4 regions of the Endozoicomonas sp. ALE010 genome follow, and region 2 is predicted to be linked to each of the others. Evidence: predicted binding sites of a transcription regulator. Region 2 holds the regulator's gene; each other region holds the start of a gene.
The links. Region 2 encodes LexA, which represses DNA repair genes until DNA is damaged. Its sites were predicted from a motif close to TACTGTNTANNTANACAGTA; they were not measured.
Positions count from the first base shown of each region.

Region 1: the regulator LexA is predicted to act here: its motif matches at 1,090-1,109, upstream of recA (recombinase RecA).
Region 3: the regulator LexA is predicted to act here: its motif matches at 1,953-1,972, upstream of ruvC (crossover junction endodeoxyribonuclease RuvC).
Region 4: the regulator LexA is predicted to act here: its motif matches at 1,367-1,386, upstream of dinB (DNA polymerase IV).

Region 1 covers NZ_JBLYNV010000029.1:49,938-53,057, reverse strand. Annotated here, with positions in the region: gene ACO6UY_RS13455 (DUF3299 domain-containing protein) at 1-367, shown strand, start outside; gene ACO6UY_RS13450 (CinA family protein) at 529-1,023, shown strand; gene recA (recombinase RecA) at 1,164-2,264, shown strand; gene ACO6UY_RS13440 (regulatory protein RecX) at 2,269-2,724, shown strand; partial or broken gene ACO6UY_RS13435 (DTW domain-containing protein) at 2,762-3,094, shown strand.
Region 2 covers NZ_JBLYNV010000131.1:1,638-4,757, forward strand. Annotated here, with positions in the region: gene ACO6UY_RS23900 (L,D-transpeptidase family protein) at 1-46, opposite strand, end outside; gene ACO6UY_RS23905 (TetR/AcrR family transcriptional regulator) at 81-710, opposite strand; gene lexA (transcriptional repressor LexA) at 857-1,453, shown strand; gene ACO6UY_RS23915 (hypothetical protein) at 1,648-2,079, shown strand; gene ACO6UY_RS23920 (hypothetical protein) at 2,100-2,342, opposite strand; gene ACO6UY_RS23925 (DUF6586 family protein) at 2,471-2,947, opposite strand.
Region 3 covers NZ_JBLYNV010000046.1:21,549-24,668, reverse strand. Annotated here, with positions in the region: gene ruvB (Holliday junction branch migration DNA helicase RuvB) at 1-741, opposite strand, end outside; gene ruvA (Holliday junction branch migration protein RuvA) at 762-1,379, opposite strand; gene ruvC (crossover junction endodeoxyribonuclease RuvC) at 1,394-1,918, opposite strand; gene ACO6UY_RS17320 (hypothetical protein) at 2,266-2,559, shown strand; gene ACO6UY_RS17315 (DUF1601 domain-containing protein) at 2,755-3,120, shown strand, end outside.
Region 4 covers NZ_JBLYNV010000011.1:6,832-9,951, reverse strand. Annotated here, with positions in the region: gene ACO6UY_RS06945 (paraquat-inducible protein A) at 1-232, shown strand, start outside; gene dinB (DNA polymerase IV) at 216-1,343, opposite strand; gene ACO6UY_RS06935 (lysophospholipid acyltransferase family protein) at 1,538-2,185, shown strand; gene ACO6UY_RS06930 (hypothetical protein) at 2,289-3,017, opposite strand.

The sequences.
Region 1 (3,120 bases), on a different contig from region 2:
ATATGAGGCGGGTGAAATCAGTCAGGAAGAGGCTATTGAGTATATTGAAGAGCTGGGCAAGATTCCGGTAGCAAGTATGAATCAGCAACGGGTCAAAATTCCCGGTTACCTGGTACCGCTGAATATTGGCAAGGATCAATCAGCCACAGAGCTGTTGCTGGTGCCAACCCTGGGAGCCTGTATTCATGTACCGCCACCGCCACCCAATCAGACCATTTTTGTCCGCTATGACCAGGGCATAAAAGTCACAGAAGCGGGCTATACCCCTTACTGGCTGGAAGGAGTGATCAGGGTTGAAAACAATACCTCCGAGTACACTGACGTTGTCTATGCCATAACGGTGGAGAGTTTGAAGGAGTTTGAATAGAGAGAGAATGCTTTGCCCCGATGCTCCGGGGCAAGGCATGTTTCCCTGGCAACAGTGCTGTGAAATGGTGCATTCAATGATAACTTGTGAAGACTGCCCCTAATCGTGTTATAACATCCTATCCTGATTGGCTCCTCTGATAACCGTACTGGCGAGTGACCATGGAACCTGCACTGCATTCTGCTACGTCCCCCATTGTCAGGGAAATTGCTGAACTCCTGATGTCCAGGGGCTGGACCCTGTCTACCGCTGAATCCTGTACCGGTGGTGGTATTGGTCATGTCCTGACCGTGTTGCCGGGAAGCTCGGCCTGGTTTGACGGTGGTGTCATCTGCTATGCCAATGGCGTAAAGGCCAATCTCCTGCATGTGCCGACAGTGTTGCTGAATAAATACGGTGCGGTCAGTGAGCAGGTGGCCATCGCCATGGCCCGGGGTGTCCGCAAGCTGCTGGCAACGGATATCTCTATAGCCGTGACCGGCGTTGCCGGACCGGGGGGGGCGACACCGGAAAAACCTGTGGGAACCGTCTGGATTGCCTGGAGTGCCGGCCAGGAAACAACTGCAAGGCACTTCCATTTTGAGGGTGATCGTGATCAGATCAGGGCGCAAACGGTTGTTCAGGCGTTGCTGGGTGTTCTGACCCTGTTGACCTGAGAAACGTTAACCTGAAAAAAGATTCCTTCCTGTCGAAGCGATAAATATACTGGACAAATATCCAGTATCTGTTTAAATATACAGTATTACTTATTGAGCTGTTCCTGATGAAATCAGAATCGAACTGAGGGCGTGAAAAAATGGATGATAACAGAAAAAAAGCGTTGGCAGCAGCACTTGGCCAGATTGACCGACAGTTTGGTAAAGGTGCCATCATGCGGATGGGGGATCAGAAGCAGGAAGCAATTCCCGCAATTTCTACCGGTTCTCTGCAACTGGATATTGCCCTGGGCATTGGTGGCCTGCCGAAAGGCCGTGTTATTGAAATCTTCGGCCCTGAATCTTCCGGTAAAACCACGCTGACCCTGAGCGTTATTGCCCAGGCCCAGAAGCACGGTGCCACCTGTGCCTTTGTTGATGCTGAGCATGCCCTGGACCCACAGTACGCCGGTAAGCTGGGTGTAAATGTGGATGACCTGTACGTCTCCCAGCCGGATACCGGTGAACAGGCGCTGGAAATTACCGATATGCTGGTTCGTTCCGGTGCCGTGGATGTTATCGTGGTTGACTCTGTCGCTGCCCTGGTACCCAAGGCTGAAATTGAAGGTGATATGGGGGACTCCCACGTTGGTCTGCAGGCCCGTCTGATGTCTCAGGCACTGCGTAAGCTGACCGGTTCCATCAAACAGACCAACTGCATGGTCATCTTTATTAACCAGATCCGTATGAAGATCGGTGTGATGTTCGGCAACCCGGAAACCACTACCGGCGGTAACGCGCTGAAATTTTACTCTTCTGTACGTCTTGATATTCGTCGTACCGGTTCGGTGAAGCAGGGCGATGAGGTGATCGGTAACGAAACCCGCGTTAAAGTGGTGAAGAACAAGGTATCGCCACCATTCCGTCAGGCTGAATTCCAGATTCTGTATGGTCAGGGCATCTACCATATGGGCGAAGTGATTGATCTGGGTGTCAAGCTGAAGCTGGTGGACAAATCCGGTGCCTGGTATGCCTATAAGGGAACCAAGATTGGCCAGGGTAAAGCCAATGCTGCCCAGTATCTTTCTGATAATCCGGAAGTGGCGGCTGAAATCGAAGCCCAGATCCGTGCTGAGTTAATGAGCACTCCAGAGAAGGACGCTGCAAAAAAAGCCGAAGTTGACGCCGGAAAAAGTGCTGGCAAAAAAGGTGACGACGATGCAGCGGCAAGTGTACAGCAGGACGAGCTGCTGGCTGAGTAATTGAATGTCTGCTGATGTCATTCAATCGGTAAACGATGTCCGCCGGGCTGCTATGGATCTACTGGCCCGGCGGGAACATGGTTTTACCGAACTGGTCCGAAAACTCTCGGGCCGTTTTCCCCGGGAACTGGTATTAGACGCGCTTACCCGCTTGCGGGCAGAGCGGCTGCAAAGTGATGACCGCTTTGTTGAAAGTTTGGTCTACAGTCGTCAACAGCGGGGCTACGGTCCGGTTCGTATTAAATCGGAACTGTTTCAGAAAGGAGTTGATAGCGAGTTGATCGGTCAATACCTGCTGGAGCAGGACGATCACTGGGATGAACTGGCAAAAGCGGTAAAAGAGCGAAAGTTTGGTGCCTCTGTACCCCGGGACCATAAAGAAAGAGCCCGGCAGACCCGCTTTCTGGCCCAGCGCGGCTTCTCCATGAGCCAGATATACTCCGCTTTCTCTTCTTCATAACAGGCAGTGGCATTATAATTCCGGGAGTGAACGTAAGGTTGCCTTCATTATCATTGATGCAACCTGGCAACAGGCCAGGAAAATGTATCGTCAAAGCCCCTGGTTGCATGGTTTGAATTTACTGAGCTTGCAGCCTGAAGAGCCATCCATCTACCGTCTCCGACGTAATCGTCAGGAGCAGTACTTGTGTACCGCTGAAGTGGCAGCAAGAGCACTGGGCGAGTTGGGTGAAAACACCAATCGTCAGCTGATGGAGGCCCTGGTTCAAGTCTATTGTGACCGCTATTTATGGGCACGCAAAGGCCAGCGAAGGGAGGAGGATTCGCGCTCTCTGCACATACTTAAGCAGTACCGCTCTGCTGCTCATTAGGCCATCAGTGAAAAAAGCCCGGTAAA
Region 2 (3,120 bases):
CATGCAGCACCATCTCCTGACTGGCAATATGAACAGTAAGATGCATCGGTAAATCAAGCTCTGTATGGTTAAATGATCCGTCAGGTGTGCGATCTTAGACCTGCCGCCATGAAAGGCACCATCTTTCTCATGATATCTTCCAGTTCAGTCCTGACCCCATAATCGCTTTCCGCAATAGCCCTCAGTGCATCCGCTCCTGAAAGGGTAAACACAGCGGAACCCAGAATAAAATAGACGCGCCAGAACAGGTCATTCAATGGCAACTCAGGACACGCTTTTACCAGCAACTCCAGATAAGCCTGGAATACTTCCCCGTAGACGTCGCGCAAATATTTCTTCAGATGCCCCTGGCCCTGTGTGTAGGCCAGGCCAATCATCCTCATACAAACAGAGAGATCTTCAGGGCTGCGGGGTTTAACCGCCATGATCTGATCCACCAGTAAATGAAGTATTTCTTCCAGATCAAGAACGTCATTATTATCCTGATATCGCACAAGAGCCCCGGAAAGATTGCTGACAAAAGGATCAAGAAAACGGGAAAAGACCGCCTGGATCAGGGATTTTTTGGAGCCGAAGTGGTAATTAACAGCGGCCAGGTTAACACCCGCCTGACTGGTAATTGAACGCAGCGAGGTCTCTGCGAACCCATGCTCAGCAAATAACTTCTCGGCAGCGTCCAGAATCCTGTCTACTGTCGCTGACTGTGACATGTCTGTAAAACCTCCAATGTAAACATTTGTTTAAAACTAACGTTTGCCAACTGAAACATCAAGTTAGATTAATAAGACAGGGGTGGTTGCAGTCAGCAAAATACTGTATATAATTACATGTACTGTATAAAAACACAGATTTAATCATGTATAAATTGACCAAGCGCCAGACTGAGATTCTTGAACTGATCAAATCTCATATAGAAGAGACCGGTTTCCCCCCCACTCGTGCAGAAATCGCACAGACCTTCGGGTTCCGATCACCCAATGCAGCAGAAGAACATCTCAGAGCCCTCGCCCGCAAGGGAGCTATCGAGATCACCCCCGGAACCTCAAGAGGTATCCGAATCCCCGGCACTGAATCTTCCGGCCTGCCTATTGTAGGACAGGTTGCTGCAGGAAGCCCCATTCTTGCCCAGGAACATATTGAAGACCACCTGTCCATCAACCCTGATTTCTTTTCCCCCAAAGCAAACTTCATGCTTCGGGTAAAAGGGATGAGCATGAAGGATATCGGTATTCTTGACGGGGACCTTCTGGCTGTCCATAAAACATCAACCGCAGCCAATGGCCAGATTGTCGTTGCCAGAATTGACGACGAAGTAACGGTCAAACGTTTTGAACAGGTTAAAAACAGAATTTACCTGCACCCGGAAAACAAAGAATTCAAGACAATCGAAGTAGACCTCAGCGTTGATACCTTTGCTATCGAAGGACTGAGTGTGGGGGTTATCAGGAACTAGTGCGGCTAAGCGTTATTACCCGTAAACCACGTTCACCCTGAGCGGAGTCGAAGGGTGCTTGGCACGATCTATCAGAGTCCGGAGTTTCCGCCTTTAGGCCCTATGGGTCCTTCGACAAGCTTCAGGACGAACGGTATGGGCAACAGCGCTTAGCAGCACTAGACCCTGACGATCTCTGATGTAGAGGACCTGACATGCAAGCATTAACACCATCATCCAGTCAGAACGGTAACGCTCCCTGCATTGACAGTGAACCTGTCAGCTTTATTGATGAGCTGATTCTCTCAGGCCCGCCCTGGCAATCAGGACGTTTTCTGAAGACTGTTCTGTATGAGCTGGCTAACCATCAGGATCAACGCTGGCTTACCCTGATACTGTCCAGTGAACAGGCAAAAAGCACCATAAACTGGCTGAAGTCATCGGGCATCAGCAGGCAGCGCCTTCAGGTTCTCAACCCTTCCGCAGTGGCAGACCCACTGAAACTCACTCGCAAGGCACTGGCCTCAGGCACCAGCCACACCGTGGTCAGCTGGATCGAGCAGATGGATAGCATCACACTCTCTGAACTCGAGACCGCCGCTCGCTCAGGTCAATGTCAGGGACTGGCAATCAGGAACAGAGGATAACTGGAGGGTTTGTATGACAGTCAGTGAAGAACCCGGTTTTCAGGGATGTATTCTCCAGCGTCAGCTTCTGTTTTACGCCCGACTTCTTCTATGCAGGCATCCAGCATAGCCTTGGCTACCTCCACCTGATCTCCCTGGAGAAAGTCAAGCAACTCCCGGGAGAATGACATGGTAACCAGGGGCTCGGCGTTCTCCTCATCACTGCGACGCAAAACGATTTCGCCGGAAGGCAGTTCAACAATTTCAAGAAACGACGCTGACATAAATAGTGACACCGGGATTTTAGGGTTAGCGGTGAAGCATTGTGCATTAGCCAGCAGAGGCTTTCAAGATATCAGCCCTAAAGAGCTGAATATGGCTGGCAATGAACAAACCTGAAAACATCAGAAACCTACCACTCCAGGCTGAAGTTCCGACTATAGGTAACCAGCTCCTTCAAGGACTCAAGCACAGAAAGAAAGCCTTCTGACTGATCAAACCGCACACTATTGGCATTAAACAGAGGAATTTCATTCCGCTCAACACTTTTACGCTGTATAGGCATGGCACAGTCCTGATGACTTTTTAATAACGCCGACAACCAGGAATCATGTTGCTCAAGACGTTCAATGTACTGCAACTCAGTAGACACCTCTCCTTTGTGATGAACACTGTTCATTGCCTCGTCAAGAGAGGGTAGTTGATTTACCGGCAAACGGTAATTCGTCATAATTTCAGCCAGTAATGACCGGTAAGCCTGAACCATTGCATTCAGACAGGCCTCACGAAATGCCGGCTTGGCAAGATCATCAGCATCTTCCCAGGCATCCAGCAACAAACGGGCGTGAAAGAGCATTTTATTGGTATATCCCTGCCAATTGTTTGTCATAACCAACTCCATCAATCTTTCGGGAACAACTTGTGCTTTGTCGAGCTCAAAGTTTATAAGTAGCTGGCCATATGAAATCACATATTTCTGGCTACTTGGGCAGGAGCTATGCGAGGCACAACGGAGGGAGCATAGCCGTAGCTATGTGACCGGAGTTGTAACGAAGCACGACT
Region 3 (3,120 bases), on a different contig from region 2:
TGCCAGTTCACGGGTTACCGAACCATCGCCTTTTACTTCCGCGTAATCCCTGACTCTTCGCAGCAGCCGGTTGGCGATACGGGGTGTGCCTCTTGAACGGCGGGCAACTTCATTGGCCGCCTCGCTATTCATCGGCACTCCGAGAATACCAGCAGAACGGAGCACAATGGCACTGAGATCCGCCACATTGTAGAACTCAAGCCGCTGAACAATGCCAAACCGATCCCTTAAAGGTGAAGTCAGCAGCCCTGCACGGGTGGTCGCGCCGACCAGGGTGAAGGGGGGCAGATCCAGTTTGATCGAACGTGCCGCAGGGCCTTCACCAATCATAATATCCAGCTGATAATCTTCCATGGCCGGATAGAGCACTTCTTCAACGGCCGGGCTGAGACGATGGATTTCATCAATAAACAGGATGTCATTTGGCTCAAGGTTCGTGAGCAGGGCGGCAAGGTCCCCGGCTTTTTCAATCACTGGCCCGGAAGTCGAACGGATATTACTGCCCATTTCATTGGCAACAATATGGGAAAGCGTTGTCTTACCCAGCCCGGGCGGGCCAAATATCAACGTATGATCCAAAGCATCGCCACGCTTTCGGGCCGCCTGGATAAATATCTCCATCTGCTCCCTGACTTTTGGCTGTCCGGTGTACTCACGCAACCGGACAGGTCGAATGGCCCGATCCTGGGCCTCTTCGCTCGGGCGCTCACTGGCTGAAATTAAGCGATCCGCTTCAATCATAATTTTTCCCGGGAATGATGTTAAATCATACTTCTTAATGCCTGCCTGATCAGTTCTTCACTGGACAGACCTTCTACTTTAATCCGCCCAATCACCTTGCTGGCTTCCTGAGGCTTATAGCCCAGGGCCACCAGGGCACCGACGGCTTCCTGTTCAGTATCAGCGGCCTGTTTTTCCAGGGCCTGCCCCAGGGGCGTTCCAGTCAAACCATCAAATTGCGCAGCAGAGCTATCCCATGTTGACAGTTTGTCTTTTAACTCCACGATCAGGCGTTCCGCGGTTTTCTTGCCAACCCCGGGTAATTTCACCAAGGTAGAACTGTCGCCATCATGGACACAACGGACAAATACAGACGCTTCTATTCCGGAGAGCAGTGTCAGGCCCAGTTTCGGACCCACCCCATTCACTTTAATCAGGGTACGGAACAGCTCCCTCTCCCGGGCGTCGCTGAAACCATAAAGCAGCTGAGCATCTTCTCTAACGACAAAGTGCGTATAAAGCGTTGTCTCAACACCAACCTCTGGCAGACGGTAAAACACCGACATCGGTGCTTCAACTTCATAGCCCACCCCACCAGCCTCAATCAGCAGGTATGGGGCTTTTTTTTCCAGCAAAATACCGCGAAGTCTGCCTATCATATTCAGTATCTCTTCTAACGACTTAATAACCGACGATTTCTTCTGCCCGTTGCACCGGCCATTCGCACCAGGCTTGCCCGTGTGTGGGAGTGACACAATGCCACCGCTAACGCATCGGCGGCATCGGACTGAGGGGTTTTATCCAGTTTCAGAATTGAAGTAATCATGTGCTGTACCTGGGACTTTTCCGCAGAGCCCTTACCCACCACCGCCTGTTTCACCTGTCGTGCCGAGTACTCTGCAACTTCAAGCCCATGATTTACCGCAGCAACAATCGCCGCGCCACGGGCCTGCCCAAGCTTCAGGGCAGAGTCGGCATTGCGTGCCATAAACACCTGCTCAATACCGACAGATTGCGGACTGTACATTTCAATCACCGTATTGATACCCTGAAAAATTTGGGCAAGTCTTTCTGGCAGTGGCCCATCCTGAATTCGGATACAGCCGGATGCTACGTATTTACATTGGGAGCCAATTTCCTCAATGATTCCATACCCGGTAATCCTGGACCCGGGATCAATCCCCAACAATATGGCCATTCCATTTCTGTTCCAAACCTGTCGTTAAAAAGAATACTGTATATACATACACGTTTCCAGCATTACAATTTTGAAACACGGCATTACCAAAACAGGCTACGAAACTCAGCAGTTGCGACTTACCCTTGAACATGAGTTTTGGGGAGCCAGCCTGCCAGATGAACCATCAAATGAAAACATTACTGATCATTGCCAGTGTCACTCTGGTGCTGTTTCTAATCACACTGGCCTTTAATCTTTAATGGAAGCCTAAGGCTCCCTGATAATTGTTTTGTCTGTGCTGGCCGAGTTATAAATAAAATCGGCTTTGACAAACTTCCTGTCTGAGTTTTCCAGCAGTTCTTTCGATGGTTTTCCTTACTATCAGTCGCCACACAGGCGTCAATACCTGCCTCATCCGGGCATGGGGGTCGGCAAAACTGAGTTATTTTTTTGTCGTCTATTGGCTTGTCCGGATTCAGTGCCAGCTCTCGTTCTTCAAGGTTTTTTTTGGCCTTCTGGATTTTTTCCAACCGCTGCTGTTTGAACTTCAGATCTCCCGGGATACCGTATCCGGTCTCCTGTCGGTATGCCTCATCTTCCTCTTTGTCATTGGTTTCAGCCTTTTTTATCAGGGCTCCCGGGGGGCTGTCCGAGAATAAACTGCCCTACTGCGGCGGCAGCAAATTGGTCTAAAAAACCCATTGTTGATCAAATAAAGACAAGTTTCGAATTTAATCTATAAAATTCGTCGCAAGCACCAATTAAACCAGAGTTTATAGACATTTCAGCAAGATGAACTATAAACAGAACAGTGTACACTTTTCATATTTTTTATGAATTAATGAAATATAATTATGGATAGAGGCACTGCTGGTATAAGTTGGAAATACACGACATCAGGTAATGATTATAAACCACCGGATGGTCATACCAATGCTTCAAGGAGTGGGCGATATCGGCATGACACAGTCAGACAGGTGAATACTCCACCCCCCTATATCTCAAGGTGTAATGAATTTTATCATACTTCTGACGCATGCTCTTCTCACTATCCACCAAGACATTCAGTAAAACCTGTTTATGATTTTAATGCTCTCATTACACACGAAAAAATGAGTTGCCTGGTGAGGATATCTGCTCGTTATGGTGATCGCTATGATGGTAGAAAACACAGTCAATTTGCCAGTTCAATTAAACAATACACATTAGGGTCAAAACGA
Region 4 (3,120 bases), on a different contig from region 2:
GCTGAACAGTTTACTGGGCAAATGGTCCATGGCTGATGTGTTTGCTATTGGAGTACTTATCGCCTTTCTGGCGGCCAATGCCACTGCGGCTGGACATGACGATTCCAGGCAGATTGTGCAATTTGATGCAGCATTGCACTCTGGCTTTTATTGGTTCGTGGCTTATTGTCTGGTCAGCAATATGATTGGACAGCTGGCAGAAAAAAAACGGGAGCCTAAGCCAGCCCCATAATTTTCTTTTCAAAAAGCTCCAGCTGCTCAAGCGCTCTTTCTTCACGGAGATCCACAAGCCTGACCCCTAAGCCAAGAAGCCTGACCGGACGACCTCCCCGTTCCCAGGCTCTTACCAGCAACTGAGTAAAATGCTCCTTAACACTTTCACCGGTTGTCGGCAGACTCTCCTCAAGGGTGGTCTGGGTAAAATCAGCAAACTTTACCTTAACAAAGTGCTTATGCACCTCGTATTCCTTTTCAATACGCTGGTAGCGTTCCTGAAGTTCTTCAAGCAACGGGATAACCTGTGCAGTAATATCCGCAAGCCCCGCCAGGTCTTTATCATAAGTATGCTCAACAGAAAGGGACTTCCTGCGCCGACTGGTCTGCACCTCACGATCATCCCGCCCCCGGGAAAGCTCCCACAACCGTTCACCAAAACTGCCAAACCAGCGACTTAACTCAAGAATGGAGTACTGGCGTAATTGCCCGCAGGTATTGATGCCTTTTTTATGCAGTTTCCCGGCGGTAACCCGACCTACCCCATGAATTTTTTTCACAGGCAGATCGAAAATAAAATCATCCGCCTGTTCCGGAGTGATCACAAAAAGGCCATTGGGTTTATTCCAGTCACTGGCAATCTTCGCCAGAAACTTATTGGTGGCAACGCCGGCAGAGACGGTGACATGCAATTGTTGAAAAATTTTCTGCCGGATTTCCTCGGCAATCAAGGTGGCACTGCCTCGGCAAAGATGAGTTCCGGTGACATCGAGATAGGCCTCATCCAGGGACAAAGGTTCAATTAAATCAGTATATTGGCGAAAAATGGCATGAGCTTCAGAAGACGCGGCACGATAAACAGAAAAGCGGGGAGGAATGATCTTCAGCTCCGGGCAGAGCCGCATCGCCTGGGCTGAAGACATGGCTGAATGCACACCAAATCGACGCGCCTCATAGTTACAAGTGGCAATCACCCCTCTACGATCCGGAGCCCCCCCGACAGCAACCGCCTTTCCTGACAACCTCGGATTATCACGTATTTCAATACTGGCAAAGAAGGCGTCAAAATCGATATGTATGATTTTTCTCTGGACCACCTTTTGCTCAAGAATGGCATTACTTTCCATCATGTTCCAATTAGCTCCGGGATAAGCACTGTATATACATACAGAATGCTTTTGGCAAGCAATTCCTTGCCTGTTAACCAGTCGTTAAGGCTGCATACATTCATTTTCTGTTATGAAGCTGTGCTCAAAGCGATCGCTCTTTTGATAGCTTTCAACACCGCTTCCTGTAAACGGGATAGCAAGGCACCCTCTGAACTATGCAAATCACAATTTTCAATACACCCATTGTCAGCCAGACCCTTTCTATATTCGCAAAACTGTTTCTCAAAGTGATGGGCTGGAGGATTCAGGGCAGAGCCCCACGCCTGGCCAGGTACGTGCTTGTTGGTGCTCCCCATACCAGTAACTGGGACTTTGTCTATGGCATGGCGATTGGCCTTGCTACCGGTGTACAGTGTTACTGGGTGGGCAAACACACCCTGTTCTGGGGGCCGTTCAACTGGGTTATGCGCTGGATGGGAGGGATTCCACTGGATCGGAATGGCAGATGCAGAAGAGGCAGCCTGGTAGAACAGGCGGTCTGTACTTTCAAGCAACACAGAAAGCTGGGCCTGGTGATATGCCCTGAAGGTACCCGGGCACTCGGCGAGCGGTGGCACACAGGCTTCTACCATATGGCAAAAAATGCCGGCATCCCCATTGTACTTGCCTTTCTTGATTTCAAGGACAGAACCGGAGGATTTGGTCCTGTTATCGAGCCAGGGGAGGACATCGAAAAAGACCTTTCGGAAATACAGGCATTTTACTCAGACATTTATGGCAAACATCCGGAATGCTTTAGTCCGGTATCACCAAAATGCACAAAGCAAAGCCTTCATGGGCCATACCAGGCACCGACTTCATAATGCCTGTGATTAATTTTCGCCCTGCTGAGAATGGGTGTAGTGCTTTGCAACAGGCGTTATTGAGCGCCTGTAAAGCAGTCGGGGAAATGAATGCCCTTTATCATCAGCCAACCAGATCAGCCAATTCCTTGATAGAAACCTGCTCGGCAACCACTTTAGCTGCAATTCGATCATGAAGAGCTAAAGGGGTTCTTTTAATGCCCGCAGCCCAATCATCAAATTTTTGCCATAAATAGTGTTGTGCACTGAGCTTGACTGAAAAATTTCCCGGACCATCGATGAAATGCTCGACATTATTGGATTTATTATGTTTAAAGTCATTGTAAATCAGTGGGGACAATAAAGTGCCTGCTGCCAGACCGCCGAGGATGATATTCACAGGTTCCACAACCGCAACCATAAGCCCGAAACCCACAACATATCGACAGGCAAGGTCGGTAACCCGGTTATAGATAAAATTACTCAGTATGTTTGCTGGAGTAATCGTATATTCCAGGAACGACTTGGTGTTTTCTCTCCCCGAAAGATGATCCACAGCCTTCATAAAGGGCGCATAAACACAAAAGCCGAAAACCCCACCCACCAAGGCAGATGGGAGCGCAAAGACAGTATGGCCAAAAATGCTACCAACCAGTTGTCCGAGCTGGGAAACTGCCGCAAGGGAAGAAACCGCAACCGTCTTGACTGTATTCCATCCAGGACTCTTTTCCCGGTCCTCTTTTAATTCAGCCAGGCTTTGAGCCTTTGATTCATAATCTTCAAAATATTCCTTAGTGTATTTACCCTGATCAACAGCAACTGGAACTGAAGAAAAATTGACCGAACCAACCATTTAGTGCCCTTATTTCAGTAGATATCCACTAATTATGACCGCCCCAACAGAGAATAGTTCCATCATATGAAATCGATTTACTTATACTTTAATAAACCTCTGA